Regions from separate parts of the Lacibacter sediminis genome, predicted to be linked through region 2. Evidence: riboswitches for the same ligand, from Rfam matches in the RefSeq annotation. Region 2 holds a riboswitch; the other holds the start of a gene.
The links. Region 2 has a riboswitch for cobalamin ahead of H4075_RS13315 (ribonucleoside-diphosphate reductase small subunit). Riboswitches for the same ligand answer to the same signal wherever they lie in the genome.
Positions count from the first base shown of each region.

Region 1: it holds a riboswitch for cobalamin, as region 2 does, so the genes downstream of both, H4075_RS18110 (TonB-dependent receptor plug domain-containing protein) here and H4075_RS13315 (ribonucleoside-diphosphate reductase small subunit) in region 2, are expected to answer to the same signal.

Region 1 covers NZ_CP060007.1:4,249,392-4,262,112, forward strand. Annotated here, with positions in the region: gene H4075_RS18065 (efflux RND transporter periplasmic adaptor subunit) at 1-514, opposite strand, end outside; gene H4075_RS18070 (TolC family protein) at 554-1,996, opposite strand; gene H4075_RS18075 (trans-sulfuration enzyme family protein) at 2,098-3,267, opposite strand; gene H4075_RS18080 (VOC family protein) at 3,276-3,623, opposite strand; gene H4075_RS18085 (APC family permease) at 3,628-4,947, opposite strand; gene H4075_RS18090 (TonB-dependent receptor family protein) at 5,044-7,113, shown strand; gene H4075_RS18095 (6-pyruvoyl trahydropterin synthase family protein) at 7,306-7,761, opposite strand; gene H4075_RS18100 (helix-turn-helix domain-containing protein) at 8,036-8,596, shown strand; gene H4075_RS18105 (DUF6089 family protein) at 8,660-9,400, opposite strand; cobalamin riboswitch at 9,636-9,909, shown strand; gene H4075_RS18110 (TonB-dependent receptor plug domain-containing protein) at 10,011-11,861, shown strand; gene H4075_RS18115 (DUF6580 family putative transport protein) at 11,928-12,518, shown strand; gene H4075_RS18120 (ABC transporter substrate-binding protein) at 12,579-12,721, shown strand, end outside.
Region 2 covers NZ_CP060007.1:3,133,388-3,146,108, forward strand. Annotated here, with positions in the region: gene H4075_RS13300 (ethanolamine ammonia-lyase subunit EutB) at 1-772, opposite strand, end outside; gene eat (ethanolamine permease) at 773-2,089, opposite strand; gene H4075_RS13310 (NRAMP family divalent metal transporter) at 2,236-3,501, shown strand; cobalamin riboswitch at 3,614-3,885, shown strand; gene H4075_RS13315 (ribonucleoside-diphosphate reductase small subunit) at 3,998-4,969, shown strand; gene H4075_RS13320 (ribonucleoside-diphosphate reductase subunit alpha) at 5,108-7,504, shown strand; gene H4075_RS13325 (hypothetical protein) at 7,648-8,085, shown strand; gene H4075_RS13330 (HAD domain-containing protein) at 8,215-8,679, shown strand; gene H4075_RS13335 (hypothetical protein) at 8,782-9,051, shown strand; gene H4075_RS13340 (hypothetical protein) at 9,113-9,322, shown strand; gene H4075_RS13345 (hypothetical protein) at 9,332-9,637, shown strand; gene H4075_RS13350 (methylenetetrahydrofolate reductase) at 9,870-10,841, shown strand; gene H4075_RS13355 (GreA/GreB family elongation factor) at 10,951-11,343, opposite strand; gene H4075_RS13360 (glycoside hydrolase family 3 protein) at 11,626-12,721, opposite strand, start outside.

The DNA of each region.
Region 1 (12,721 bases), 1.1 Mb from region 2:
GCTTAGCTGCATCAAGATCCGCTCTTGCAGTTAAGTATGCGCTTTCTGCCTGTTCAAACTCCTGGCGGGAGATCACTTTTTCATCAAATAATTTTTTCTGACGGTCGTATGCAAGTTTTGCCTGGTTCAATCTTGCTTCAAACGAACGAAGAGATGCTTCAGTATTTCCAACCTGTGCCTGCTGCTGGTTAACGATGGATGCAGCCCGGTCTCTGTCTGAAGTTAACACGTCCGCAAAAACTTTTGCCAGTAATTGACCCTTACGTACACTATCGCCTTCTTCTACATACATCTCCACTACTTCACCACTCACATCAGAGCTTACCTTTCGCTCATCTTCGGGATATACTTTACCACTTGCGTTTACTGTTTCAATAATTGTTCGTTTAATGATCTTTTCAGTAGCCACTTTCGTTGCTTCCTTTTTACCGATCACTTCTTTTTTCTTCAGGATGATAAGGGTTGTTGCTATCACCAAGAGGATACCGATGATCCACCAGATTTTCTTATTCATATTCAGTTGTTATTCCTTTGTTGATTAGATGGTGTTGCTTTATAATTTTATTCCCTGTCCTTTATAGAACTCCAGCACTTTCATGCGAAACACATAATCGTATTGGTTAGAGATCCTTTCAAGTCTTGCACGGAATAAATTACTCTGATTTGTGATCAGGTCAATTGTCCGCAACAGGCCTGCATCATAACGCTTTCTTGAAAGCTCGTACGAATACTCTGCAGTCTGTACACTTTTAACAGATGCCTGGTAACGTTGAAAAGCTGCCAATGCACTATTATAAGCGGTGTAAATATTTTGCTTTAATGATTGATTATCTTTTTCAACCTGTAACTGTTGGTTTTGATAATTCAACTTGCTTCGTTGCCATGCGGTGCGTGCCTGTCCTCCATTAAAAATGGGAACGTTTACACTCAAACCAATTGATTGACGGAAGTTATAATCGAGCTGGCGGCCAAATGTTGCCTTTTGTGAACCCGAAGGAATAAATCTTTCTGTAAATACATTTGGATTTAGAGCACTACCACTTCCCGTATAACCAATAGGGATAACAATAGGAACATTTGCTCCTTTTGGTAATGATTTAAATGCACTGGAGTAAGCAGAATTGAGGTTCCCGAATGCGCCAATACTTGGGTACATATTTCCTCTTGCTGCTTTAACGTATTTTTCAAAAGCTTGTAAACGAAGATTATTTACTTTCTGCAGCGGCATATTTGCTACAGCCAGCAGGTAAACAGATTCAGGCTGCAGATCTGCAAGCTGTTCAACAGGAATACGTTCAACAGGAGGTATATCCAGTTCAAACGGAACTGAAGGATCAAGATTCATAAAGGCTTTCAGCGAAAGCAAATTGCCCTGATAAGTTGTAAACGCTGCAATGTAGGCACTACTGTCTCTTGCCAATTGTGCTTCCAGCTCAGCAGCATTTAACTCCGGTAAGCTTCCTGCATCAACTAATTTGCGGGTATTGATGAGCTGTTCCCTGGTTTGATTGATCTGAACAATTGAAATATTTATCTGCTCCCTTGAAAGTAATGCCTGCAAGTATGCAGCTGCAATATTTAATGAGATGTCATTCGCCAGGCTTGTAACGGCAGTTTCTTGTGCCTTTGCATCCAACTCGTTTCCAAGGATCGTATTCTTTTGGGAGTTGAAATTAAAGAGTGTAACACTGGTAGAAAGACCAAACTGCGAAAATGTTACCTGGTCGGTCGTGAATCCGTTGGTTGCCGGATCGATAGAACGACCAAACTGGAAACCATTACTGTTCTGAAAATTAGCACTGGGCCAACGTTGTAATTTACTCTGGTTTAATGTGAGCTTACTAAGTCTTGCCTGTACATCAGCCTGTTTAACGCTAACGTTATTTGCTATGGCATATTCAACGCAACGGCGAAGATCCCATTTTTCCTGGGCCTGAATTGAGGTTCCGATGCACAGCAATGATGATAAGATTATAACAAAATGTGTTTTTTTCATATACAATTGATGACAATATTATGACGTTTGGGGCACGAATTTATTCTTTTTTGACAAGCGGGAAAGTCCTGACCAGAATACTCCCGGCTAAATTAAACCCTTCATTTTAACCCAGACCGCTCAAATGCCTGATTCAGGTCAGTAATCAGATAGGCTGCTTCTTCCAAACCCACATACAACCGCATCATCTGGTGATCGGGATTGGCGGCATCAAACTCATGATCCTGTAGTCCTGCACACTTGGGCAACAACAGGCTTTCATGTCCGCCCCAGCTTACAGCCATCTGTATATGTTGAAGACTTTCGCAAAATGTTACAATCTGTTGCCGGCTCTCTGCTTTTACATAAAAAGAAAATAAGCCGGGTGCCTCTTTCATTTGCTGTTTGGCCAGTTGATATTGCGGAAAACTCTCATCAAAGGGATAAAGAATGCGCTTTACCGCCGGGTGCGCCTTAACAAAAGCAACAACATCCTGTGTTGTGCGGTTAATGCGTTCGAGCCTTGCAGGTAGGGTTCGCAATCCACGGATGAGTAACCACGCATTGAATGGCTGAATACCGCTGCCGATGTTAAGGTACTCACTGTCGAAGATCTTTTTCATCATGGCATGTGTACCGCTTAATACTCCGCCCAATGTATCACTATGCCCGCCGATATACTTGGTGGCTGTTTGCATAGCCAGGTCAATGCCCATTTCAATGGGCTTTTGATATAATGGCGTGCAATAGCTGTTATCAATTAAGGTGATGATGTTATGCTGTTTGGCATAAGCCGCAATAGCAGAGATATCCTGCATCGCAAAATCCCAACTGTTGGGGCTTTCCAGGTAATAGAAAGTCGTATCAGGTCTTGTTGCATTGAAATAATTGGTTGCGTCTCTTCCATCAACATAGGTTGTAGTGACAGCAAAACGTGGAAGGATCACATCAAACAAACGTTGCACCCATGTGTAGGGCTTGCTCACACTTACAATATGATCGCCGGCTTTTACATTCGCCAGCACCCCGGCAAAGATGGCTGCTGCGCCGTTGTTAAATACCAAACAATCTTCTGCTCCATCCAATGCAGCTAATTTTTTACGCAGAATATCAACTGTTGGGTTCAATCCACGACTGTAGAGATAAGTGCTCATCTCATCTGCAAATGCAGCACGCAACTCATCTACTTTGTTAAACCGAAAATTACTAGTTTGAATGATAGGCGGTGCAATGGCATTGAAATAATGCTCACGGTCTTCGCCCAGTTCGTTGAGAATATAAGAAATGTCCATATTAAAAATTATGCGCCGGTTATAAACCCGATATGATTACCAAAAGGATCTTCTACAATGGCGACTTCAATTGTGCCGCCAACATTGTGTGCTGGATCAATAATAATTGCACCAAGCGATACTGCTTTGTCAACAGCAGCCTGCAGATCATCAACACTCCAATAAGATGTGCTGTGATTGCCTGTTTGCGTTTTGCTCATGTCAGGATCAAGTCCCAACTCAAAGCCATTGATATCAAACCCCACATAAAACGGTTCATCAAAATAAGGTTCTTTACCTGTGAGGGAAATGTACCAGCTTTTTGCAGCAGCAAGATCATTGGTTCGATAAATAACTGTGCGGAGTTTCTGCAGCATGTGATTATTTTTTTCGATGAAAAATAAAATAGATAATGATGAATGTTACTAAAACGCCCAACCCTGTTAACGCAGCCGAAGGATCATCAATCGCAATACTCGTTCCTACAAATAAGTAAGCCGCAATAAAAATGAGTGGCATCAACGGAAACAGTTTCATCTTATAGATTCCTGTTCCATCTAAATGTTTCGTCTTTTTACGGAACCAGAAAATAGTAGCACTGCTCAACACCATTCCGAAACAATCAAGAAAAATGGTGAAGGCCAATATCTTTTCAAACTCCTGTGCAAAGAACAAGATGATGATACAAATGGCAGCAAATACTGTTAATGAGAAAGTGAGCACATTCGTTTTTTCATTTTGCTTTGCAAATATCTTCGGCAGACTACCATCATCACCCATCGCATACATTACCCTTGGGTTACTCATCAGTAATCCATTTACATAAGCCAATACGCCAAGAAATAAAAAGGCGGAGAAGACGGTAGCGCCTGTTGTACCAAATATTTTATCGATCACCACATACGCTATTTCACGTTCGCCTTTCATTTGCTGAAAACCTACGAGATTGTAATAACTCATGTTGACGAGTAAATACAAACCAATGATGATGGCAATACCCATGAAAATACCACGTGGAATATTTTTAGTGGGATTCTGTACTTCGTTCCCAAAGTTGATGGTTTGCTGGTAACCGCCATAGGTAAAGGAGACAGCTATCAAACTCACACCAAGGCTTTTGATCCAATCCATATTGCTGAATGTTGTTACAGCAGTGGTTGTTTCCTGCACTGCATATTTATCAGGAAAGAATAAAGCAGCGATCAGCACCAATATCATCCCGATCTTGATGATCATTAAAATATTCTGCGCCATGGAACTCAACTTCAATCCACGCAGGTTAATAAAATAAAAGACAGCGATGGCCACACAACTCACCAATGCTTTATGTATATCTGTCCATTCGCCCGGAAATAATTTTAACAGATAACCGCTGCCGATCAATGCCACGCCACTTAAACTGGCTGCATTACTCACTAGTATCAAACAGTTAATGGCAAAGGCAATACTGGGATGATAAGCCTGTGCAAACACTTTATAATAACCACCGGTTACCGGAAAACGGCTGCCGATCTCTGCATACGTTAATGCACCACACAAGGCCACCAAGCCACCAATGAGCCAGGCACTAAAATAAACCGAAGGATCAATGGCGTCTTTGGCACTGGTAGCAGCAGTACGGAAAATACCCATACCGATTACCAGGCCCACAACGATCATTGTAAAAGAAAACAGGTTGAGTTTATTGGCTGAAGTCTTCATGCTTTTTCTTCTTGCGATGAAGATAGTTTTTCTTTCAACTCATTCTTTTAAAAAAAACATGAAAGGCAAACCCGGATTGTCTGTAATTTTAGGGCGATGAAGAACCAATCACTAACCCTGCTTGCAACAGTAGTTGCACTTTTCTCCTTTGCACAGTCACAACCCGACTCCACTTCCAAAGAACTAGGTGAGGTAGTTATCACAGCGTTTGAACAGAACCGTAAGCTTATGGATGTTCCGGCAGCTGTAAGTTATGTGGGCCAAAAACAATTGAACCGTTTCAGTAATGCATCGATTGTGCCGGCGTTGAATGCTGCACCCGGTGTGCGTATGGAAGAACGCAGCCCCGGCAGTTACCGTTTAAATATTCGTGGCAGTTCATTACGATCGCCGTTTGGTGTGCGCAATGTAAAAGTGTACCTCAACGATATTCCGTTTACAGAACCGGGCGGCTCTACTTATTTAAACCTGTTGGGTTTTTATAATATCAACTCTGTTGAAATACTGAAAGGACCATCCAGCAGTTTGTATGGTGGCGGCAGCGGTGGTGCTGTGTTGTTGAAAACAAATGGTAACAATCAAGCAGCTGGTGTGGGTATTGATTATACTGCTGGCAGTTTTGGTTTGAGTAATGTAAATGCGGTTGTACGTATTGGAGAAGGCGCCACGCAACAAACCATCAGCTATAATCGACTATACAGTGATGGTTACCGTGACTGGACAAGACTTGACCGCACTGTGTTTAGCTGGGACAGCCGTTTTGCATTGAACGCAAAGCAAAGCATCCGCACTTACGTGATGTATGCTGATCTTTCGTACCAAACACCCGGCGGATTAACTGCTGTGGAGTTTGCTGCAAACCCTAAACAGGCAAGACCAAGAGTTGGTGCTACGCCTTCGAGTGCGCAGGCAAATGCAAGTGTGAACCAGGAAACATTCTTTGCAGGATTGAGTCATGATTTTCAGATCACGGAAACGTTTAAGAATACTACTTCTTTATATGGTGCTTACTCACAGTTTGCCAACCCAACTGTCCGCAACTATGAACGCCGCAGCGAACCACATGCCGGCGGAAGAACAGTATTTGCGTTTACGCCACGTGATGTAATTGGTGAATTAAAATTTGTTGCCGGTGCCGAACTGCAACGAGGCTGGTATAACATTCGTGTATATAAAAATGTAAACGGCACAAGCGACAGTCTGCAAACAGAAGATGAAGTGAATCCATTCTTATGGAATGTATTTGCACAGGCCGATTGGAAATTACCACAAGGCTGGATCATCACTGCAGGTGCTAGCATTAATCAGAATAAAATTGAGATCACAAGGCTGAATAAATTCCCATTGAGTCCGCAACGCAGAAATTATGCTAATGAAATTGCTCCACGACTTTCGGTTTTGAAAAAGATCAAAGAAGAATTGTCGCTGTATGCATCTGTTGCCAAAGGATTCTCTGCTCCCACTTCTGCTGAAGTATTGCCTTCAACTGGTGTGATCTCTACCAATCTTAATGCTGAAGAAGGATGGAATTATGAAGCAGGTATCCGTTTTAATTACAAACGTAAACTGTTTGTAGATGTGAACGGCTTTCTCTTTAACCTCAGCAATACCATTGTGCAACGCAGAGATGCAGGTGGTGCTGATTATTTCGTGAATGCCGGCAGTACAAAACAACGTGGTGTGGAAACCTTTGCACGCTATGCCATTGCAGATAGTGAAACTGATTTTCTTTCAACAGCAAATGTGTGGTTGAGTTATACGTTCAATGATTTTACATATAAAGATTTCAAACAACTCACCAATGATTTCAGCGGCAAACAATTGCCCAGTGTACCAAAACATATTGTTGCTGCAGGTTTTGATGTAACACTCAAGCCGGGTATTTATCTCAACGTTACTTACAACTACAATGAGAAAACGCCTTTAAATGATGCCAATACATTCTTTGGTGGCGATTTTCATTTGCTGGGTGCAAGGCTTGGTTACAAACAACTTTACTTTGGCAAACTGCGTGCAGAAGTATTTGCTGGTGCCGATAATTTGTTTAATGAAGTGTATAGCTTAGGTAATGATATTAATGCAGCAGCCAATCGTTTTTACAATGTAGCACCTGGACGGAATTATTATGCAGGGGTTTCGTTGTTTCAAGGTTGCAAGAAGAAGTAACTTATTCTCATTTATTGAAACAGTATGAAGTTGTAGAGATTTCTCCTTCGTCGAAATGACGAAACTCTGAAATTTCAACAACCTGAGTTTACTCAAACTCTCTACACCGTCATGTCGAGGCACGTGACATCTCTAAACAATCAGAGCGTTACAACTATATCGATAAACCAAGCAACTCACTTTTCATACATCTTACCAAATATCTCCCTGGTAAACTTCCACTTCTTCACGCCAGGTAGCGTAAGAATTTTTTGTTTCGTACAACCGAAGCTCCACCAGTTTCATATCACCGGGCAACTCTTCCTGCACGGCCCGTTTAATAAAGAGCAATAAATTTTCAGCAGTAGGTTCTGCATCCCAGGCAACAAGATTTTCCTGCTCGGTTACTTCGGGGTGTTGAGCAATATAATTTCGTGAGAGCACCAGTTTATGGTCAAACAGATCCACCACTGCCTTTTGTACAATTTGTTTCAGGTCTTTAAAATCGAGCAGAAAACCGGGAGCCGGTAAAAACGCATCTTCGTTTACCAGCGAACCAACCGTTACGTGCAGCTCATATGAATGGCCATGAATATTCTTACACATGCCGTTGTAACCATCAATGGCATGCGCTGTTTCAAAATCAAATATTTTTGTGAGTAATAACATATGTTCTGATTAAGGGCGCAAATTTATCAGGACTTACTGTGATCAACGACTTTATGAACCTGATGTTCATCAGTTTCCCGGCGAATGATCATCATTACATACGCAATTTTCAACCTTTCATTTCTGCCATTTTCAGCAACCTGCTGTTACTCAACTGTTCACCGGAATACAAACTTTGTATCAATGCCAGCTTGTAAAACAATACCTTTAAACGGATAATTGTACAAAACAAACAAGACCTTCCCCGCAAGGCACCAACCAAACCAAATAACGAATGAAGATTTACATAAAAAATATGGCCTGCGAAAGCTGCAAGGTTGTTGTACGGGAAGCATTGGAAGAACTTGATCTGTCGCCCATAAAAGTAGAATTAGGCGAAATTGAAACCAAAGAAGACGTTACAGATGAAGACAAGAAAAAACTCAACAATAAAATTAAAAAGGTTGGTTTGGAATTGCTGGAAAAAAAGCGGGGTGTACTAATTGAAAAGATCCGGAAAGAGATCGTAAATTATGTGTACAAATCAGATGAGAAACCGGATGTTAATTTATCTGAACTACTAAGTAAAAAATTACATTACAGTTATACCTATCTGGCCAACTTTTTCTCAGAGGTGGAGGCCACTACCATCGAACAATATGTGATTGCTTTGAAAATTGAACGCATAAAAGAGCTGATCATTTTTGGAGAAGATACGTTTGCAGAAATAGCCTACAAACTGCATTACAGCAGCGCTGCACATTTATCAACACAGTTTAAAAAAGTAACAGGATTAACACCATCGCATTTTAAAGCATTAAAAGAGAAGAGAAGAATAACCATACAAAATATTTAAAAGGTTGCTCTTTCCGTCATTGAATTCTTTATAATAGTTCTTCTAAAGGAATCTCACTTAATCTTATCGCACAGGTGGACAATCCCAACTGTTCTTCCTGCCGAAACGATAGATCAATCCGACTGTGATGCTGTAATAATGATCCTTACGATCCGGATTAGCAGCACGGCTGAACCCATCTAAATAATCAGTAAACAAAAACCGATACGAGGCTTCGGCATTCAACACCAACGTTGGAGAAATAGAATAACGCATACCTGCACCAACCGGCACTGCAGGCATAAGTCGTGGTGTGCGTGTAGAAAGATCGGTTGATAATTGTGAAAATAATTCAGGTTCGGCTTCAAAATATGCAGCATTGAATGCACTTGCATCTCTGCGGATGCGCACTAAACTTAGCGCAGCTCCGCCAACTACATATGGCGACAATTGTTTTCCTGCATCGGCCCAACCGAGCGGACTCCATACAAATTGCGGCGACAGTTCAACCAACGATGTTCGGAAATTAAAGTTGCGTTGCTGCCTGTAAGCGGGGTTGTTATACTTCGCATCATCACCATGCAATGATGCAACTGACAACTGTAAGCGTAGCGCCATCGTTTTATTGATTAATCTGGAACCATGCAACACAAATCCCGGGCGAATAGTTTTCCATGAACCGAAACGGCTTGGTGCAAGATCGCCCTGGTAAACAAAGGCTCCCACACCGGCACCAACTTCATACTTCGGTTGTTTGATTTGCGCCTGTAACTGTGAACACATACTGAAAATAACAAGAATGCACTTGCTGATAAAACGGATCATACACATTGGTTTAAGTGGTAACTGTCAATGTTTCTGATAAGCACAGTCCGGAAAATTTCGAATAGAGAGAGATCAGCAGGTTAAAGTATTAACGGGTAACAAATACCGTGCGTATATGTCAATTGTTAAATTCATGCGAAGAGAAAGCGCTTTATTTTTATCTGTCTGCTTATTTATTCAGATGCCATGTGAACAATTCAACAGAAACAAATTTGCAACTGCACAACTGCTCCCCTACTTTTGCTCTAGTAGCGGTTTCCGATGTTCATAGTCGGGATTAAAAGGGAAGTCCGGTGCAAATCCGGCGCTATCCCCGTAGCTGTAAGTTCTAATGATGAGTGATCAGTAATGAATGATGAGTAAAGCACCTGTTGCAACTCATCACTCCTCATTCATCACTCATCCTGCTGATTCTACAAACCACTGTTCATGTAAGGTGTTTGCCACATGAACGGGAAGGTGCTCAGCAGCGAACAAGCCAGAAGACCTGCCGATACTATTTCATTAATCATTTGCTTTCGGGTGAAAGGCAGGAGGTGTAACGGCACATCGCTTTTATATTTCTATTTCTTTTTCTGAAAGCAGTCACAACAAACCCTTTTTTCAACACATGAAAAAGAATTTAATTGTAGTGGCTGCCGGATTATTTATCAGCAGTCAGCTAAATGCGCAGGACAGTACAGTAAAATCATTGAACGAAGTAGTGATTACCGCTAACAAGGTAAACCAGAAACTTCTCGAAACAGGAAAAGTAACCACTGTTATCAATCGAAAAACAATTGAACAAAGTGCAGGGAAAGATCTCGCACAACTCTTAACCGAACAGACCGGCATTGTAATTAATGGCGCTACCAGCAACCCCGGTAAAGACAAAAGCATTTTTATGCGTGGGGCAGGTAATGGTTATACTGTTATTTTAATTGACGGTATTCCGGTGAACGATCCTTCTTTCTCCGGTGCTTTTGATCTGCGTTTATTACCACTCGATCAGGTTGAACGGATTGAAATTGTAAAAGGTGCACAATCCACCAATTATGGTTCTGATGCGGTAGCAGGCGTCATCAACATCATTTCCAAACGTGGTGCATCAAAACCTGCACAGTTTTATGGAAATGCTGCAGCAGGTTCGTTCAACACATACAAATTCACTGCAGGTGTGCGTGGTACTGCTGAAAAAATAAATTATAATTTCTCTTACACACACAACGAATCGAAAGGAATTTCAGAAGCCATCGATTCAACCGGCACAAAAGATTTCGATAAAGATGGTTTTCTTAACAACGCCATTAACTTCAGCGTAGATGCACCGGTAACAAAACAGATCCGTGTGCAGCCATTTGCACGTTACAGTTATTTCCAGGGTGGTTATGATAATGGCTCATTTACTGATGCTGCCAACAGCTTTACATCATCGTTGTTTACAGCCGGTTCCGCAGTGGAAGTAAAAACAGAGAAAGCAGGCGGTCGTGCTTATTTCAGTTACGATGAAATGGATCGCACATTCAACAGCGCACAATGGGGGCCGAGTCCTTATAAAGGAACTAACAAGATTGTTGACCTCTTTGCATATTACCAGGTTGCACCAAAAGTAAAACTCTTGGCAGGTGTTGATAACCGTTATCAGAAAAATCTCGATTCAAATGTGAGCATCAACAGTCCTTATTTAAGTGTGTTCCTGCAAAACCTCGGTGGTTTTTACCTTGAAGCAGGTGCCCGTTATAATAAACATTCCAAATACGGTAACAATTTTACCTACAGCATCAACCCATCGTATGTTCTGAATGAAAACACAAAGCTGTTTGTAAACTATGCCACTGCATTTCGTGCACCCGGCATCAGTGCCTTGTATGGAGCATTTGGCGCTAACCCCGATTTGAAACCTGAACATTCACAAACATTCGAAGCAGGTGTACAAACTTCTTTGCTCAACGATAAAGTAACTGTTCGTGCAGTGTACTTCAACCGCCGCAATAAAGATGTGATCATCTACACATCAAAGTATGAGAACTATGACAAGCAGGACGATTATGGTTTTGAATTTGAACCAACCATTCAGATCAACAAACAATTAAAATTAACAGGCTACTATAGTTTCGTTGATGGCGAGGTTACAACCAAAGCTGCGGGTGGTAAAGACACGAGTTATTTTAACCTGTTGCGCCGACCTAAACATTCGTTTGGTGTAACACTTGGATACCAGGTAACACCTTCATTTTTTATAAGCACCAATGCCTATAACTATGGAAAGCGTACTGATAAAGATTTCAATACGTGGCCTGCAACTGATGTAAATCTTGACAGCTATTTCCTTTGGAGCATTCATGCAGAGTACAGCCTTGTAAAAAACAAACTGGTTGTATTTGCTGATGGTAAGAATCTGTTGAATACAAATTATGTGGAAGTGTTGGGTTACAGCACACCCGGCATCAACTTTATGGGAGGAATTCGTTTTAATCTTTAACAATCAGTGATGAGTTATGAGTAATCAGTTGAACACTCATAACTCATCATTCATCAATCATCACATATGTCAACACAAAAGATCAATCCCCGTTTTGCAGTACTGGCGATCATTATGGTTGCAGTCGCAGCACTGCGTATTCCCAATGCAGCTCAGCTTGGGCCTTTAAGTAATTTCACACCCATTGGTGCAATGGGATTATTTGGTGCAGCTTACTTCAGCAAGAACTGGAAAGCATTTGGTTTTCCATTACTCACCTTACTTGCCAGCGATCTTATCATCAATATTTTTGTTTATGATGGACAATATGGTATTATGTATGGCAGTTGGTATTGGGTATATGGTGGTTTTGTGTTGATCGTTTTACTGGGTCGATTACTTCTGAAAAAAGTATCTGTACAATCTGTTGTTCTTAGCGGTATTACCGGCACATTGGTGTACTGGCTTGTTGTTGATTTTGGCGTGTTTCTTTTTGGTTGCACCGATATTACCACCGGCCAAACAATGGATCACAGTTTTTCAAGTTTGATCAAATGCTATGCACAGGGTGCACCTTACATGAAAAACTTTTTGATCGGCACACTGGTGTACAGTGGAATTATGTTTGGTGCCTTTGAATGGATGAAAGCAAAAAGTCCATCACTGCAAATGGCTTAATGATGAGTGCTCCTCATCATTCATGACTCATTACTCATCACTCATTACTGATCACTCATCATGAAAGCCTGCTCCTTTTTACCTGCTGCTACACAAATGATCTACGACATGGGTTTGCAACATTTACTCCATGGCGTTACGTTTGAATGTCCTTCAACTGCACTGTTGGAAAAACAGAAAGTGGTGCGTTGCGTAATGGAAGG
Region 2 (12,721 bases):
AGCTGTGATTTGTTTTTTCTGTTCCGCCAATCGATTGAAAAACCAGATCAACAGGTGCGTTGCGTTGAATGAGTTGCAACGTAGTGGTAACATGACTCAACACACAGCTCTGTGTGGGTATATTGAATTTATTGATCACATCGTTAAGCATGTGCAATAATGTTTCCACTGCTGCCGGACTATCAGTTGCTGGATTAATACCGATCACAGCATCGCCGCTGCCATACAACAATCCATCCACCATACTGGCTGCAATACCTTTTACATCATCGGTTGGGTGATTAGGTTGCAGCCTCGTTGATAATCGTCCCTTTAATCCAATCGTATTCCGGAAACCTGTTACCACTTCACATTTCTGTGCCACTGCAATTAAGTCCTGGTTACGCATCAGCTTACAAACAGCAGCGATCATCTCCGGCGTAAACGCAAATGCCAGTTGTTGCAGGAGTTTTGTATCTGCTTCATCACTCAACAACCAGTCACGCAGCTCACCTACGGTAAAATGGGCAATGGCTGCAAAGTTGTTTGCATCATGTGAATCAATGATCAGTCGGGTAACAGCATCTGTTTCGTAAGGAATCACTGCTTCATTCAAAAATGTTTTTAAAGGAATATCTGCCAATGCAATTTGTGCTGCAATACGTTCTTCATACGTTGATGCTGTTAACCCGGCCAATGCGTCACCGCTGCGGTAAGGCGTTGCTTTGGCCAACAATGTTTTCAAATCATCAAACACATAAGTAAAACTTCGTATGGTGGAGCGATACGCCATCTACTGATTATTGCCTGCAGTTAGTTGTTTGTGTTTACCTAAAGTTACAAACAGTATCAGGAGCAGCGCTAACGATGCAAAAAAGATAATACTGAGCAAGGGATTATAATAAACAATGGCAACAAGACATATCGTTGCCAACAACAAAGCAATAACAGGAAAGTAAGGGTATAACGGAGCTTTGAACGGTCGCTCAAGTAAAGGTTCTTTCTTCCGCAGCACAAATAAACTCACCATGCTGATGATGTACATCACAATAGCGCCAAGTACAGAAAAAATGATGAGTTCATTTGTTTTGCCTGAAACAATGGCAATGATACCGATGATACCCCCAACAATTAAAGCCCTGTGTGGTGTTTGAAAACGTGGATTCAGTTTCGCCAACCCTTTAGGTAAGTACTCTTCTCTTGCCAATGAAAACAATTGTCGTGAATACGTAAGAATAATACTGTGAAAAGAAGCAATCAATCCAAACAGACCAATACCGGCGAATAGTTTGGTGAGCTCACTATCTCTTCCTAACGCAATACCTACGGCTTCGGGTAAGGGATAATCAATATTCGTTAAGTTTTTCCAATCGGTAATGCCTCCTGTTAAGATCATTACACCCAATGCCAGTAATACCAATGTTACAATACCTGAAATATACCCTTTAGGAATTGTTCGCTTTGGGTCTTTTGTTTCTTCCGCCACCATTGCCACTCCTTCAATCGCCAAATACAACCAGATAGCAAACGGCAATGCCGCAAACACGCCTTTCCAGCCAAAAGGCAAACTATCCTGCATAAAATTCTTCAACTGAAAATGCGGTGCTACTATTCCCATAAACACCAACAGCTCGATCACTGCGAGCAAGGTGACCAGCAATGTAAACAGTGCCGATTCTTTAATGCCCAGCATATTGATGGCTGTAAACACAACATAACAACCAATGGCGGTGTACATCACATTCATGGATGGATATAGAAAATGAATGTAGCTGCCCAATGCATAGGCAATGGCCGGTGTGGCAAATAAAAATTCGATCAAGCTGGCATACCCGGCGATCAATCCACCAATCGGGCCAAGTGCTTTATGTGCATAGGTAAACGGACCACCTGCATTAGGAATACTTGTTGTAAGCTCCGTAAAGCTGAAGATAAATGTGATGTACATCACCGTTACTGCAAGTGTCGCAATGAGCATGCCCATGGTGCCTGCTACTCCCCATCCGTAATTCCAGCCAAAGTATTCGCCTGAAATAACCAATCCCACAGCAATGGCCCATAAGTGAACTGCCGAAAGCGCTTTCTTTAAACCGGGTTGTTTTGCTGCCATAATTTTATAACGGTATTTTCAAAAATAACTTTTCTTATCATTCATTGCAGTATAGTAACGAAGAACAATCTGTTGTGTGAGCACAATCAGTGAAGTGCACCAGTTCTTATCGTATCTTTTACGTGTCTATCTCAATTGTTTATTTCATGCATCATAAAAAAAGTTCTTCGCAAAAGCTGGTAGGGTTGTGGAAAAAGCTTGGCCCGGGATTAGTGACAGGCGCAAGCGACGATGATCCTTCAGGTATTGCAACCTATTCGCAGGCGGGTGCTGCTTATGGCTTATCTACTCTCTGGACTTCGATCGTTGCATTTCCACTCATGGCCATTATACAGCAAATGTGCGCACGCATTGGTTTGGTTACATCGCAGGGATTAACAGGTACCCTAAAGAAACATTATCCCAAACCTGTGTTGTATGTAATGCTGCTGTTCAGTTTTCCGGCAATTGTGATGAATATTGGTGCCGATATTGCAGGCATGGGTGCCGTCGGCAACCTGTTGTTTCCTGCGGTTGATGCAACTTATTTCAGCGTTCTGTTTACCATCATTCTATTGGTTTTGATCATTTACCTGCCCTATCAAAAAATTGCGGCTGCTTTAAAATATCTCTGCATTGTCATGCTTGTTTATTTTATTGTTCCGTTTTTATATAAGCAGGACTTCGGAGAAATCTTAAAATCGACTTTTATTCCTACCATCAAATTCGATAAAGATTTTATTGCGATTCTTGTGGGCATACTCGGCACCACCATTTCACCCTATTTGTTTTTCTGGCAAGCTTCTGTTGAAGTAGAAGAAATGAAACACAGGAAAAAACACCTGGTTGTTGATAAAAGACTGGTACATGCTATGAACAGGGATGTAGACCTGGGCATGAGTTTCTCCGGTTTTGTGATGTACTTCATTATTCTTACCACCGGTACTGTTTTGTTTAAAGAAGGTATTCACCAGATCGATACCGTTGAACAAGCCGCCAGTGCATTAAAACCTTTGGCCGGAGATTTAGCCTACCTGCTTTTCTCCATTGGTGTTATTGGCACTGGGTTGATCGCTATTCCGGTGTTGAGTGGTTCGATCTCTTACATCATCACTGAAACATTTGGCTGGGAAGAAGGGCTTGATAAGAAGTTTCACGAAGCAAAAGCTTTTTACATCATCATTGCAATATCGCTTATCCTTGGTTTATCGCTCAACTATGTAGGAATATCGCCTGTAAAAGCGTTGATCTACACGGCCATTCTCTATGGTATTACGGCACCTGTGCTCATTGCGATTATTCTGCACATTTCCAACAACAAAGAAATTATGGGTGAGAATGTAAACAACCGCACAGAAAATATCGTTGGTTTTATTGCTTTGGCAATCATGGCGATCAGTGCAGGTACCTTATTATACCTGCAATTTGCGTGAAACTAAGTGCAGATGCGGGTTTTCGTTCAACCTGTTTCCGGCCAACAATTCTTTTTCTTTTTTTTCAACATAACGTGAATAACAACTTCTGCTTATTCAACCGATTGGGGTTTATTTTACAGTCCGTCTCGGTTGACAATACGCTTCAGCGCATTGCATTAAAAGGGAATCAGGTGTAAATCCTGAACTATCCCCGTAGCTGTAAGTTCTTTCAGTGAATGCTGAATAGTCAATGGTGAATGCTTCCTCAGCGGAAACACTATTCACCATTCACAACTCACCACTCACCTGTTGACTCTACATACCACTGTTCCGCTTCAGGCGAAATGGGAAGGTGCTCAGCAGCGAACAAGTCAGAAGACCTGCCGGTTGGAAAATTTAGTCACAACGCTTTCGGGAGAAAAGCATTTGTACTGATCGTTTTCGTCACCTCTAAAGTGACTCACTCTTTCAGCACTATACTTGTCCCCGGTAGTCAACACGTAAAAGAAGAAAAATGAAGCAAGAAGAAGAAATCCTGTTAAAGGAAAACAAAGACCGTTTTGTAATTCTACCAATTAATTATCCTGAAATATGGAAACATTATAAGCAGCACGAGGCAAGCTTCTGGACAGCTGAAGAAATTGACCTGAGCGGCGATCTGAAAGATTGGGAAAACCTCAACAGTGGCGAACGTCATTTTATTTCCCATGTACTCGCCTTTTTTGCAGCAAGTGATGGTATCGTGAACGAGAACCTGGCGGTGAATTTCATGAGCGAAGTGCAGTTGCCCGAAGCAAGATGTTTTTATGGTTTCCAGATCATGATGGAAAACATCCACAGCGAAACCTATGCACTGTTGATCGATACTTATATTAAAGACCCGCAGGAAAAACATAAACTGTTTCATGCGATTGATACCGTTCCTGCTGTAAAGAAAAAAGCAGAATGGGCCCTGCGTTGGATCGAGAACGGAAGTTTTGCGGAGCGTCTGGTTGCCTTTGCTGCAGTAGAAGGTATTTTCTTCAGCGGTAGTTTCTGTTCTATTTTCTGGATGAAGAAACGTGGCTTGATGCCGGGTTTAACATTCAGCAACGAATTGATCAGTCGCGATGAAGGTTTGCATTGCGAATTTGCCTGCTTACTCTACAGCATGTTGCAAAACAAACTTACTGAAGCAGAAGTAAGAGCCATCATTACTGATGCTGTGGAGATTGAAAAAGAATTCATCACGGAAGCGTTGCCTGTTGCCTTGATTGGTATGAATGCAAAACTGATGCAGCAATACATTGAGTTTGTGGCTGATCGTTGGTTAGCAGAACTGGGTTGTGCAAAAGTGTACAATGCCAGCAATCCATTCGACTTTATGGAAATGATCTCCCTGCAGGGCAAAACAAATTTCTTTGAGAAGCGTGTAGGCGATTACCAGAAAGCCGGTGTGATGGGCAATAAAGAATCGCAGATGTTTTCAACGGAAGAAGATTTTTAAGAACTGTGAGTGGTGAATGGTGAGTCGTGAGTGGTGCCGAACAAATAGAATACTATTAAACTGGGTACGCAGCTCACCACTGACTACTCACTAATTACCAAATTACATTATAGCAAATCATAAAACTTACACCCCATTATGTTTGTAGTAAAAAGAAACGGCAAAACAGAATCAGTAAAATTCGATAAGGTTACAGCGAGGATCGAGAAGTTGAGTTACAGCCTCAGTCCAATGGTGAACCCTATTGATGTTGCCAAGAAAACAATTGAAGGTATTTACGAAGGCGTTGCAACAACCGACCTCGATAACCTCGCAGCAGAAACTGCAGCATCACTCACCATTACACATCCTGATTATGCAATTCTTGCATCACGCATTGCCGTGAGCAACCTGCACAAGAATACGATCAAGAGTTTCTCGCAAACCATGCGAAACCTCTACAACTATGTTGATAAAGCAACAGGTAAAAAATTACCGTTGATTGCTGATGATGTAATGAAGATCATTGAAGATAATGCGGAGCTGTTAGACAGCACCATCATTTACGATCGTGATTTTGCATTTGATTATTTCGGTTTTAAAACACTGGAAAAATCATATCTCTTAAAGATCGATGGAAAAATTGCAGAACGTCCGCAGCACATGTACATGCGTGTGGCTGTTGGTATTCATAAAGAAGATATTGAGAGCGTGATCAAAACCTATCACTTAATGAGTGAACGTTGGATGACGCATGCCACTCCTACTTTGTTCAACGCCGGTACACCAAAACCACAAATGAGTTCATGTTTTCTTTTAACGATGAAGGAAGACAGCATTGATGGTATTTACGATACGCTGAAACAAACAGCAAAAATTTCACAAAGCGCAGGTGGTATTGGTCTGGCTATTCATAATATCCGTGCAACAGGTAGTTATATCGGCGGCACCAATGGTACCAGCAATGGTATCATCCCGATGCTGAAAGTATTTAATGATACAGCACGCTATGTAGATCAAGGCGGTGGTAAGCGTAAAGGTGCATTTGCGATTTATCTGGAACCATGGCATGCAGATGTATTCGAATTCCTCGATCTGCGTAAGAATCATGGTAAAGAAGAAATGCGTGCAAGAGATCTGTTCTTCGCACTGTGGATCTGTGATCTGTTTATGAAACGTGTGGAAGCAAATGGCGAATGGAGTTTGTTTTGTCCAAACGAAGCACCGGGATTAAGTGATTGCTGGGGTGATGAATTTGAAAAACTTTATACCAAATACGAAGCAGAAGGTCGTGCAAGAAAAACCATCAAGGCGCAAGACTTATGGTTTGCTATTCTGCAATCGCAGATCGAAACAGGCACACCTTACATGCTGTATAAAGATGCAGCCAACAGCAAATCAAATCAACAGAACCTTGGTACCATTAAAAGTTCCAACCTGTGCACAGAGATCATGGAATTCACCAGCCCGGAAGAAGTGGCGGTATGTAACCTGGCATCACTGGCACTCCCCCGTTTTGTAATTGACGGCAAATTCGATCATGAGAAATTATACGAGGTTACTTACCAGGTAACCAAAAATCTCAACAAGATCATCGACAACAATTATTATCCTGTTGAAGAAGCAAGAACATCAAACATGAAACACCGTCCTGTTGGATTAGGTGTACAGGGTTTGGCTGATGTATTCATCTTGTTGCGTTTGCCGTTTGAAAGTGACCTCGCAAAAATGTTGAACAAAAACATTTTTGAAACCATCTACTTTGCGGCAATGACTGCAAGTAAAGATCTGGCGAAAGAACAAGGTGCTTATGAAACCTTTGCAGGTTCACCGGTATCGAAAGGTATTTTCCAGTTTGATATGTGGGGCACCACACCAACCGACCGTTGGGATTGGGCTACACTGAAAGAAGAAGTAAAACAATTTGGTGTACGTAACTCGTTGCTGGTTGCGCCAATGCCTACAGCTTCTACATCACAGATCTTTGGCAACAACGAATGTTTTGAACCATACACCTCCAACATTTATACACGTCGTGTATTAAGTGGTGAGTTTATTATTGTCAACAAACATTTGCTGAAAGATTTGGTGAATCTTGGTTTATGGAACAACAGCATGAAGAATAAGATCATTGCAGCCAATGGTTCTATCCAGCACATTGAGGAGATCCCTGTTGATATCAAAGAACTGTACAAAACAGTCTGGGAGATCAAGCAACGCAATATCATTGACATGGCTGCTGATCGTGGTGCATATATCTGTCAATCACAATCGTTGAATTTGTTTGTTGATAATCCAACGGCTTCCAAACTCACCTCGATGCATTTCCACGCCTGGAAGAAAGGTTTGAAAACAGGTATGTATTATTTGCGCACACAAGCTGCCACACAAGCGGTGCAGTTTACCGTAGAGAAACAGGCGAGCAATGAAATAAGCCCGGTGATTCCTTCAACAGAAAAAATACAGGCAGCACAAACAACAACCGACATTGAACCTACGCAAGTAGATGGCCCAACCTGCAGCATGGAAGATGGCTGTATCAGTTGCGGTTCGTAAAATGATAAAGAAGAAAATAGAAATCCCCTTGTTGAAGCAAGGGGATTTTTTGTGTTGATTAACGAGAAGTTTGGTTTTATGAGGAGTGGCGTATAATTTAGTGTTGTACGCAAATTTGACCATCACAAGCTTTTAACAAGTCAATGGGCTATGAACTTCATATAACAAGGCGGGAACATTGGGCTGACACAGAAACCTCGGACATTTCAATAGAGGAATGGCTTACTTATGTAAACAGTGATAAAGAACTGGAGTTGACGAATGGTTATGACATCAAAATTGGTTCAGAAGCCTTGCATCAAAATGTAATAGGCTATTGCGAGTGGAAGGCTCATCCTACAGAGCAAGAAGCAAACTCAAGACCTTGGTTTTCTTATTGGAAGGGAAGTGTTGACACAAAGAACCCCGATGCACCGACCATTCGCAAAATGATACAGATTGCTTCGGCATTAAAAGCTAAGGTGCAGGGTGACGATGGTGAATTCTACACAGAAGAAGATGTGGCTAATATAGAAAAAGAAGAAGAACAAAGAGCCTTAGCTAAACAACAGACGGAAAAGCGTTGGTGGAAGTTTTGGTGACACTTGACGATGCGTACAACATCAGCTTTCGTTCGCAGGCGAGTCTGGTGAAACCGACTCGCCGTATAATGGAAAAGAAAAGAAGCAATAACGGCGAGTCCCTCTCAGGAGAATCGACTATAAAAAAAGATGATAATCTTACTAGATATAGACGGAGTTTTGGTAACGACCCCATCTTGGAGGGCGACAGAAATTCTTGCAGACGGTTTTATGAAATTTAATGACAATGCAGCGACGAACTTACAGCGTCTGATTATAGAAACTGAAGCTGACATTGTTTTAACCTCAACTCACAGAGTTAATTACTCCATCGAGACTTGGAAAAAGATCTTTAGGCAACGGGGTATTTTGACGAATTCAATTGCAAAACTTAACGAAAAAAAATCAATCGAAACAATGTTGAACAGAGCAACAGAAATTAAAGAGTGGTTTGACAATGGTGGTCACAAATATAATTTTGTAATTATTGACGACGACCTTTCGCTTAATGATTTGCCAGTAGCTATTAAGAGCAGATGTGTCATAACAAGTCCGTTAATTGGACTGAACGAAGATGCGACTAACAATGCTTTAAAAATCTTGCTGGCAAAATAACGGTCTTCATTCGCAGGCGAGTCTGGTGAAACCGACTCGACGTATAAAACACCACCAGATCGCCAAAGCATTCATTTTAACCACAACTATTGATAAATCCTTATGATTATAGAATTTAAAATTCTTAAAGTATTCGACCATCACAATCGTGGGCAATTTATCGTAGCACGACAATTAAATTTTAAGGAGCCTCTTGTTGTAAAAGAAGGCTCGTTATTAAATGGCATTCCAATCTTTCACTATTTAGAGATGTATCCCTTTTCAAAAGAGGAAGACCCTCAATTTGACATTTACGTTTTTCGACCAACAGAATTGAAAGGTTATCCAAAGGAATTTTTTCAAGAAGGGCAAGTCGTTGAACTCACTGTATAAAATTCGTTATACGGCGAGTCTTTTGCCGTTGTTGGTATTACCTAAGCCCAACAATGTACATATGAACAGACTTGCACCCTGCCGCCGTTGTTGTGTCTCCCGATCAACAACACTTACAACAACACAAAGAACATCTCACATTCATTTCACCAATCGTACCTACGGCACGAAAACATCATTCAACAACATCATTCTACCCGGCAATTGTTCCTACGGAACAGAATACAACCCTACTCAACAAATGAATGCACATAATAGCCCTACTCCGTAGGAGCAACTGGTGGGTAGACAAATACAAAAGCAAGGAAAGCGTGCCGTAGGTATGCATGGTCTTTTGCCGTTGTTGGTATTACCTAAGCCCAACAATGTATCTATGTATGAACAGACTTGCACCCTGCCGCCGTTGTTGCGTCTCCGACCAACAACACATGCAACAAAACAAACAACATCTCATCTTCACTTCACCAATCGTACCTACGGCACGAAAACATCATTCAACAACATCATTCTACCCGGCAATTGTTCCTACGGAACAGAATACAACCCTACTCAACAAATGAATGCACACAATAGCCCTGCTCCGTAGGAGCAACTGGTGGGTAGACAAATACAACAGCAACGTGAGCGTACCGTAGGTACGCATGGTCTGATAAAGTGCATCGTTTTTATCCGTTATACGAGGGCACCAGACAATGAACCCCTTCAAAACCCAAATTAGCTTATAATAAAGCTGCTCTTGAATTTTCCTATCAATTGTTTGTTTGTCTGCACCTACCTTTGACCGTTCTTATAACTAAATTGAACTGTTTATACAACGAATGAAATCATTAAAGGAAAAAATAGAAGCCCGGGAAAACGGATTACTGCTTTACAGTTTTGCGCCGCCGAAGATCACTACCGAAAAAGAAAAACTGCAGATCATTGCAGAAAAGCAGATCAACCGCATCAACGATCTTGCAATTGATGGCTTGATCCTTTACGATATCCAGGATGAAAGTCACCGTACAAACGAACAACGCACATTTCCGTTCATCCAGACTGTTCCACCCGAAGAGTATTTCCGGAATTATTTGAGCAGCATCAAAACACCCAGCATTATTTATAAAAGTATTGCCAACCAAACAAAGGAAACCTTCAATGAATGGCTCAGCAAAAACAACGATCTCGAAAACTTTGTGTTTGTTGGCGCATCTTCCAGTGCACAGATCGCTGAAACAAACTTTGCATTAACCGATGCATACGATCTGCGAAAGGATCAGCATCAGCATTTATTGCTGGGTGGTATTACTATTCCGGAGCGTCATTCCAAAAAAGGCGACGAGCACAAACGTATCTTTTCTAAAACAGAAAAAGGCTGCAGCTTCTTTGTATCGCAATGCGTGTACAACGTGTACGAATCAAAGAACCTCCTCTCCGATTATCACTACGATTCGATCGATAACAGCTATGAACTGCAACCCATCTTCTTTACACTAAGCCCATGCGGTTCCATCAAAACTTTGGAATTTATGAAGTGGCTGGGCATTGAAGTGCCGAAGTGGTTGTACAATGATCTGAAACATGCGAAAGATATTTTAAATACATCGGTAAAAACATCGATCATGATCGCTGATGAAATCTTAGAATTCGCAGCACAGAAACAAATACCGGTTGGCTTTAATGTTGAAAGTATTTCGAACAAGAAAGATGAGATCGATGCAGCAACGGAAATACTCAATACAATTGCGGATCGTTTAAAGCATACAAGAAAGAAAACCAGTGCTGAAAAAATTACAGCAGCAGAAGTATAATTGTTTTCATATTTAATTTTCAGCGCAACAAATAACTTAAACCCCTTGTTTACTCAACAAGGGGTTTCTTCTTTCATTCAGTCCTGTGTCAATTAATACATTGCTCTTCTCAGGCGGGCAAAGGCGTTTGCACTTCCTTAATCAGAATACGTTTTAAACCGGAGGGCATTTCCCATATCACTTCTTCGCCCTGGCGAAAACCAATAATGGCAGCAGCCATTGGCGAAAGTATAGATACAAATTTCCGTTTGATGTCGACAGCAGAAGGCATTACAATCGTAAACTCATGCGTCTTTTTTGTTTCCACATCTTCAATACAAACTGTTGATCCGATCCGTATTGTATTAGGTGGAAAGGAATCATTCTTTACAATAATAGCTCTTGCTATTTCATGTGCAAGACTCATCTCGCCCTGTTTAGCAGAACCGGGCAATGCTACCAATTGTTTCAGTTTAGAAAAATCTTCTTCGCAAAGAACCACCGGGTTCAATTCGTTGTTCATAACGCATGTATTTAAAGTTTAAGAAAAGAAAATAACAGAAAGGACCATCCCCGATTGGTTAGCAGGAACCAACAGGGCAAACAGGGAGAAAGATAAAAGCGTATGTGTTGCAATTATGCATAAACGGCAAAGATAACTGAATGCATCAGTTGTAAAGTGTTACAGTATTGTGAAGGGTTGCAGAAAAGGCAGCCTATGACAGTGTCAATAACTTTAAAATAGATTTCAGTGGTAAAAGTTGAGCAGTACAGCTTTTTTCTATTTATATACAAGCACTCATCTTCATTTTACTTCCAGCAGAGTCCTTAACCGTATATCCATACTGGAGCTGCCGATCATGATACGAAATGCACCCGGCTCAATGACTTCTTTCATATTTACATCAAACATTTTGAGCATGTCGGGTGTAATGGTGAAAGCTACTTCTTTCTCTTCTCCCGCTGCAAGCGTTATACGTTGAAATCCTTTTAATTCTTTAAGAGGTCTTGCTACAGACGACAACTCATCACGGATATACAGTTGCACTACTTCATCGCCTTTTACTTTTCCCGTATTTTTCACTTTGAATGATACACGCATACTCTCACCTGCACGAATAACTTCCTTATCCATTTTCAACGAAGTGTAATCAAAACTGGTGTAACTCAACCCAAAGCCAAATGGAAATAATGGCTGACCTGTAAGATTATTATAATCATCCCCACGGCCAGTTGGTTTGTGATTATATACAAGCGGCAACTGTGCTTCTGCTACAGGAAAAGTTATCGGCAATCTTCCGGCCGGGCTATAGTCACCAAACAACACATCGGCAACAGCGTTACCACCTGCATCACCGGGATACCAGATATCGAGCACACTGTTTACTTTATCCAACCAATTGGTCATGGTAATGGCGCTTCCGCCAACCAACAATACCACAACAGGTTTGCCTGTTGCAGCAACACGTTTGATGAGTTCTTCCTGCTTACCCGGTAACGATAATAAAGCACGGTCGTTAAATTCCCCTTCTTCAATTCCAACTACCACAACTGCAACATCACTGTTCTTTGCAACCTGTACAGCTTCCTGTATTTTCTGTTCACTGTTATCCTGCACGCCCACATTCCAGATCAAACGCATCCATGCATTACCTGCAGGTTCGTAATATTCAATACGGATATCATACTCCTTCCCTTTTTCAAAATAATGATCAACAAGTGCAGTTGAGTACGATTGTTTTTTCCAGTTATCAATGATCATCTTATTGTTGATGTATAATCGATAGCCATCATTTCCATCAATACCGATTTTGTAGTTGCCGGTTACAGGCGATTTTAATTTACCTGTCCATCTTCCGGAGAAAAAATCATAATTGATCTTTGCCTGGTCGGGAGAAAAC